Regions from separate parts of the Enterobacter sp. 4974935 genome, predicted to be linked through region 1. Evidence: predicted binding sites of a transcription regulator. Region 1 holds the regulator's gene; the other holds the start of a gene.
The links. Region 1 encodes PurR, which represses purine synthesis genes. Its sites were predicted from a motif close to CANGCAAACGTTTGCNTG; they were not measured.

Region 2: a site for PurR is predicted at 2,334-2,351, ahead of purM (phosphoribosylformylglycinamidine cyclo-ligase). Genes of this name have one in related genera too.

The regions. Positions count from the first base shown of each region.
Region 1 is NZ_JBZWGT010000003.1:2,400,954-2,404,289, forward strand. Features, by position in the region: gene AC4OVS_RS12660 (MFS transporter) at 1-91, opposite strand, end outside; gene cydH (cytochrome bd-I oxidase subunit CydH) at 252-341, opposite strand; gene purR (HTH-type transcriptional repressor PurR) at 639-1,664, shown strand; gene punR (DNA-binding transcriptional activator PunR) at 1,682-2,593, opposite strand; gene punC (purine nucleoside transporter PunC) at 2,706-3,336, shown strand, end outside.
Region 2 is NZ_JBZWGT010000003.1:1,074,957-1,078,292, reverse strand. Features, by position in the region: gene upp (uracil phosphoribosyltransferase) at 1-497, opposite strand, end outside; gene AC4OVS_RS06355 (6-phospho-beta-glucosidase) at 715-2,145, opposite strand; gene purM (phosphoribosylformylglycinamidine cyclo-ligase) at 2,412-3,336, shown strand, end outside.

The DNA.
Region 1 (3,336 bases):
TAACAGGCAATAACCCCATCGGGGAGAATTCAGTGGTGCCAATCCCAAAGGCGCCAATCGCCAGGGCCAGCAGGGGAAAATTGATTTTCATGAAAAGACTCCGGATACCGTGCCGTTACCCGGCACAGACTAAGAAGGCAAAAGCATGACATCAATCACAAAAAATGAGAAGTTAACATTTTGGCAAAAGATTTTTGCCGGAGAGGTAACAATAGCGGCAAGGGAGGGAGAAGACTCTCCCTCCACCTAAATCAGTGCAGCGCAGCGGTTAAACCACCCGCAACAATCAGGGCAAGAACAACAATGGTGGTAAACAGCGAAAACTTCAGATCGGTACTCATCAATTTTTCTCCTTTTATTCACCCTACGAAAAGTGAGCTTGCTCATTTTTACACAGTTCAGGTCAAAAATCTTCCAGGATTTAAGCGGATATCCACTTTACCTCTTCCCCTTTTCATCAAGATAGGACAAAATTCCACGCTAAATTTATTAGCGTACCGGCCACTGACCCCCTCCTGACGTCCTGTGTCGTTTTCCCGGCGTGTCGCAACTCATGTTTGCGTGATAAGGGTGAGAGAAGGCAAACGTTTACCTTCAATTTTTTCAGGAGCTTAGGATATGGTCTGGAGTGACATTTAATGGCAACAATTAAAGACGTAGCAAAACGAGCAAACGTTTCCACTACAACCGTATCACATGTTATTAACAAAACGCGTTTCGTCGCTGAAGAGACGCGTAATGCCGTCTGGGCGGCAATCAAAGAGCTGCACTACTCGCCAAGTGCCGTCGCCCGCAGCCTGAAGGTTAATCACACCAAATCGATTGGCCTGCTGGCCACCAGCAGTGAAGCGGCCTACTTTGCTGAAATCATCGAAGCCGTTGAAAAAAACTGCTTTCAGAAAGGCTATACCCTGATTCTGGGCAACGCGTGGAACAACATTGAAAAACAGCGCGCTTACCTGTCAATGATGGCGCAAAAGCGCGTCGACGGCCTGCTGGTAATGTGTTCTGAATACCCCGAGTCGGTCCTTTCCATGCTGGAAGAGTATCGCCACATTCCGATGGTAGTGATGGACTGGGGCGAGGCGCGCGCAGACTTCACCGACTCTGTTATTGATAACGCTTTTGAAGGCGGCTACATGGCCGGGCGTTATCTGGTAGAACGCGGGCATCGTGAAATTGGCGTGATCCCGGGTCCGCTGGAGCGTAACACCGGTGCTGGCCGTCTGGCCGGTTTCATGAAAGCGATGGAAGAGGCGCTGATTACCGTGCCAGAAAACTGGATTGTCCAGGGCGATTTCGAGCCGGAGTCGGGCTATCGCGCCATGCAGCAGATCGTCTCCCAGCCGCATCGCCCTACCGCTGTATTCTGCGGCGGCGATATCATGGCAATGGGCGCGCTCTGCGCGGCGGATGAACTCGGCCTTCGCGTTCCGCAGGACATCTCGGTGATCGGCTATGATAACGTTCGCAACGCCCGTTTCTTTACCCCGGCGCTGACCACCATTCACCAGCCGAAAGATTCGCTGGGTGAAACGGCCTTCAATATGCTGATGGACAGGATCGTCAACAAGCGAGAACAGTCCCAGTCCATTGAGGTCCACCCGCGCCTGATTGAACGCCGTTCCGTTGCCGACGGTCCGTTCCGCGACTACCGACGTTAATCTCTTTACGGGGCCAGCTACGCTGGTCCCCGCAACCACTCCCGGTTCAGCGTTTCGCTGTCTCCCAGATAATCCAGCAGCCAGGCCATGGCGGGCGAGACGTCGTTTTGCTGCCACGTCAGACAGCATGCAGCATCCGGGAAAGGGTTTTCCAGCGTCAGAGCCACCCACTCTCCCGCGTCGATGCGCGGGCGCGCAAAATGCACCGGCACCATGCCAACGCACAGCCCCGCGCTCAGACAGGTGGCTGACGACTCCCAGTCCGGCGCAACCACGCGGCGCTGATTATCCAGCAGCCAGGTAATGCGCTTGGGCAGCGAGCGGGAGGTATCTTCCAGCACCAGCGAGGGCCAGTTGCGTAAGGTGTCATCACTCAGCGGCCCGTCCAGCGCCGCCAGCGGGTGATCGCGCGCGACCACGCAGGTCCAGCTCAGCATGCCCATGTCGCGAAACGCGTAGCGCCCGCCAACCGGGATCGCCTGGGTTGCACCAATCGCCATCTCCGCCCTGCCGTCCGCCAGCGCATCCCATACGCCGTTGAACACTTCCTGCGACACACGCAGTTCGACGTCGGAAAAATGACGATAGAAATCGACGATCATCTGCCGGGTCCGCTCCGGCTTAACGATGTTATCCACCGCGATAGCGAGATGTCCGCGCCAGCCGTTGGCGATCTGCTGGCACTGCTCACGGGTGATCTGCATTTTTTTGATAACAGACCGGCCTTCCTTCAAAAACCACGCGCCGGCAGGCGTGAGCTCCACGTCGCGATGACGCCGCTCGAACAGCGGGACCGCCAGCCACGCCTCCAGCTGGCGCACCGTATAGCTGATAGCCGAGGGAACGCGGTGCAACTCCTGGGCGGCACCGGTAAAGCTGCCGTTACGCGCCACGGCATCAACCACTTCAAGGGAATAATCTGACCACATCTTTAGCCTGCAAATTTTTTGAATGCACCCACCAAATATTAGCGTTTCACAAGCCGCTTTGCACTCCCTACACTCTGCGCCAACGTACACCTGCCTCCTCAGGAGAAAAAAAGTGCAACCCAGGAAAGGATTTTTAGTCTGGCTCGGCGGCTTAAGCGTGCTGGGCTTTTTGGCGACCGACATGTATCTGCCCGCCTTCGCCGCGATGCAGGAAGATTTGCAAACTCCTGCCGCCGCCATCAGCGCCAGTTTGAGTTTATTCCTCGCCGGCTTTGCTTTTGCGCAACTACTCTGGGGACCGCTCTCTGATCGTTTTGGCCGTAAGCCCGTCCTGTTGCTGGGACTGGCGATTTTTGCCGTAGGCTGTCTGGGCATGCTGTGGGTCCGCGATGCCGCCTGGTTACTGGTGTTGCGCTTTATTCAGGCGGTCGGCGTCTGTGCCGCAGCGGTCACCTGGCAGGCGCTGGTGACCGATTACTACCCCGCCTCACGCACTAACCGCATTTTCGCCACCATCATGCCGCTGGTCGGCCTGTCTCCGGCGCTCGCTCCGCTGCTGGGCAGCTGGATCCTGGCGCATTTCGACTGGCAGGCCATTTTCGCCACGCTCTTTGCGATCACGCTGGTCCTGATGCTGCCCGCGTTCGGGCTTAAACCTGCGCATAAAAAAGAGACGCATCCGGACGCGAAGCCCATCACCTTTACCTCTTTACTGCGGTCGAAAGCCTATCGCGGTAACGTGC
Region 2 (3,336 bases), 1.3 Mb from region 1:
ATACCTTCCGGCGCCGCGACCAGCACCAGCACTTTGATGCTGCTGCAGCCTGCTTGTTTCAGCAGGTCAATGGTGGCGATCATCGAACCACCGGTCGCCAGCATCGGGTCAACTACCAGCGCCATACGCTCATCAATGTTAGAGACCAGCTTCTGGAAGTATGGGACCGGCTCAAGCGTCTCTTCGTTACGGTAGATACCTACCACGCTGATACGCGCGCTTGGGACGTGCTCCAGCACGCCTTCCATCATGCCCAGACCCGCACGCAGGATTGGCACCACGGTAATTTTTTTACCTTTGATCTGCTCAACCTGTACCGGGCCGTTCCAGCCTTCGATGGTCACTTTTTCCGTTTCCAGATCAGAGGTCGCTTCGTAGGTCAGCAGGCTACCCACTTCAGAAGCCAGTTCGCGAAAACGCTTCGTGCTGATGTCATGCTCACGCATCAGGCCCAACTTGTGTTTAACGAGTGGGTGTTTCACTTCCACAATCTTCATTCTCTTTCTCCTCTGAGGTGGCATCCGCAAAAAAATCGCGGGATTATACCGCTTTTTTCGGATTGCGCCATACCCATGTTGCTTGATGTACATCAATCAAAAACAAAAAAGCCGGAGGCTGGGCTCCGGTTTGGGTGCGGGGTCTTGCCCGGTGGCGCTGCGCTTACGCGGGCCTACGTGTAGTGTAGGTCGGGTAAGTGTAAGCGCCACCCGACAATTACAGGTTATCGCCGTTGCTCGCAATCACCTGCTTATACCAGTCGAACGATTTCTTCTTGCTGCGGTTCAGCGTGCCGTTACCTTCGTTATCTTTATCGACAAAGATAAAGCCGTAGCGTTTCTTCATCTCGCCAGTGCCGGCAGAGACCAGGTCGATACAGCCCCACGGGGTATAGCCCATCAGATCCACGCCGTCTTCCACCACCGCTTTTTTCATCTCGCGGATGTGGGCGGAAAGGTAGTCGATGCGGTACTGGTCGTTCACCGTGCCGTCGCTCTCCTGCACGTCGATCGCGCCAAAGCCGTTTTCCACAATAAACAGCGGCAGCTGATAGTGATCCCAGAACCAGTTCAGAGAGTAGCGCAGCCCGACAGGATCGATCTGCCAGCCCCAGTCCGATTTCTGCACGTACGGGTTAGAAACCAGGCTCTTGCTCTCGTCATAATCCAGCGTCGGATTATCCGCCGTCGCTTTGGTGGCGAACGACATGTAGTAGCTGAACCCGATGTAATCCACGCAGCCTTGCGTCAGCGCCACTTTATCTTCTTCGGTGATATCCAGCGCGAAGCCGCGACGTTCAAAGTAATTGAGCAGATGCTGCGGATACTTGCCGCGCACGTGAACGTCGGCAAACCAGTAGCGGCGATGCATGGCGTTCATCGCCATCATCATGTCGTCCGGGGCACAGGTCAGCGGATAGATGGGGCACATGGCAATCATGCAGCCGATATGCAGTGACGGGTTGATCTCGCGCCCCGCTTTCACCGCCAGGGCGCTGGCCACCAGCTCATAGTGCGCCGCCTGGAACATCACCGGCTCGCGATCTTCTCCCGGGGCATATTTCAGCCCGGAGTTGGTAAACGGCGCAAAGTCTTCGTGAAAGTTGGCCTGGTTATTGATCTCGTTAAAGGTCATCCAGTACTTCACTTTATGCTGATAGCGCTCAAAAACGACCTTCGCGAAGCGGACAAAGAAGTCGATCAGCTTACGGTTACGCCAGCCGCCGTATTCCGTTACGAGGTGGAAAGGCATCTCGAAGTGGGAAAGCGTGATCACCGGCTCGATGCCGTGCTTCAGGCACTCGTCGAAAAGATCGTCATAGAATTTGAGTCCCGCTTCGTTCGGCTCCAGCTCGTCGCCTTTCGGGAAGATACGCGTCCAGGCAATGGAGGTGCGGAAGCATTTGAACCCCATCTCGGCAAAGAGTTTGATGTCTTCTTTATAGCGGTGGTAAAAGTCGATGGCTTCGTGGTTTGGGTAATTTTTCCCCTCCAGCACGCCGTTGGTGATTTCACGCGGTACCCCGTGGGCGCCTGCCGTCATGACATCGGCAACGCTCACGCCCTTGCCGCCCTCTTTCCAGCCGCCTTCAAGCTGGTGCGCCGCAACGGCCCCACCCCACAGAAAACCTGCTTTAAATCCTGACATTCGCTTTCCCTCATTCTGCGTTATTTTCTGCAAAAACAGTTACAGAAACCGGTTTCATTTTGATGATGTGCAAAGGGGATATCCGTTGCAAGCAGATCGCCGAAACCGGTTTCATTTTCGTGAACGGAGTCAAGTTTGTTGCCCTGGACAGTCCGCACAGAAAAAAAGATCCCCGCGCCGAGAATAGGCTCGCAAACGTTTGCCTGGACTGTTAGAATTGCGCCGATTTTTCTTACTAGCTATGCAATCGCGTGGGGATTTAAGCCGTGACCAACAAAACTTCTCTCAGCTACAAAGATGCCGGTGTTGATATTGACGCAGGTAATGCGCTGGTTGACCGAATCAAAGGTGTGGTGAAAAAAACCCGCCGCCCGGAAGTGATGGGTGGCCTGGGTGGATTCGGCGCACTGTGCGCGCTGCCGCAAAAATATCGTGAACCTGTGCTGGTCTCGGGTACGGATGGTGTCGGTACAAAACTGCGCCTGGCGATGGATCTTAACCGTCACGATACGATTGGTATTGATCTGGTGGCGATGTGCGTCAACGACCTGGTGGTACAGGGCGCTGAGCCGCTGTTCTTCCTGGATTACTACGCGACCGGCAAGCTGGATGTGGATACCGCAGCCAGCGTCATTAACGGTATCGCCGAAGGCTGTCTGCAATCCGGCTGTGCGCTGGTCGGCGGTGAAACCGCTGAAATGCCTGGCATGTATCACGGAGAAGATTATGACGTCGCAGGCTTCTGCGTCGGCGTGGTAGAAAAATCAGAAATTATCGACGGCAGCAAAGTGGCTGACGGCGATGTGCTGGTTGCGCTGGCCTCCAGCGGTCCGCACTCCAACGGCTACTCTCTGGTGCGTAAGATTCTCGAAGTGAGCGGTTGCGACCCGCTGACCACCGAGCTGGACGGCAAACCGCTGGCCGATCACCTGCTGGCCCCGACCCGCATCTACGTGAAAAACGTGCTGGAGCTGATTGAGAACGTTGACGTGCACGCCATCGCTCACCTTACCGGCGGCGGCTTCTGGGAAAACATTCCGCGCGTGCTGCCGGACAATACCCAGGCGGTGATCGACGCCTCCTCATGGCAGTGGCCGTCCGTCTTCAACTGGCTGCAAACCGCAGGCAACGTGAGCGAGCATGAAATGTACCGCACCTTTAACTGCGGCGTGGGCATGGTTATCGCCCTGC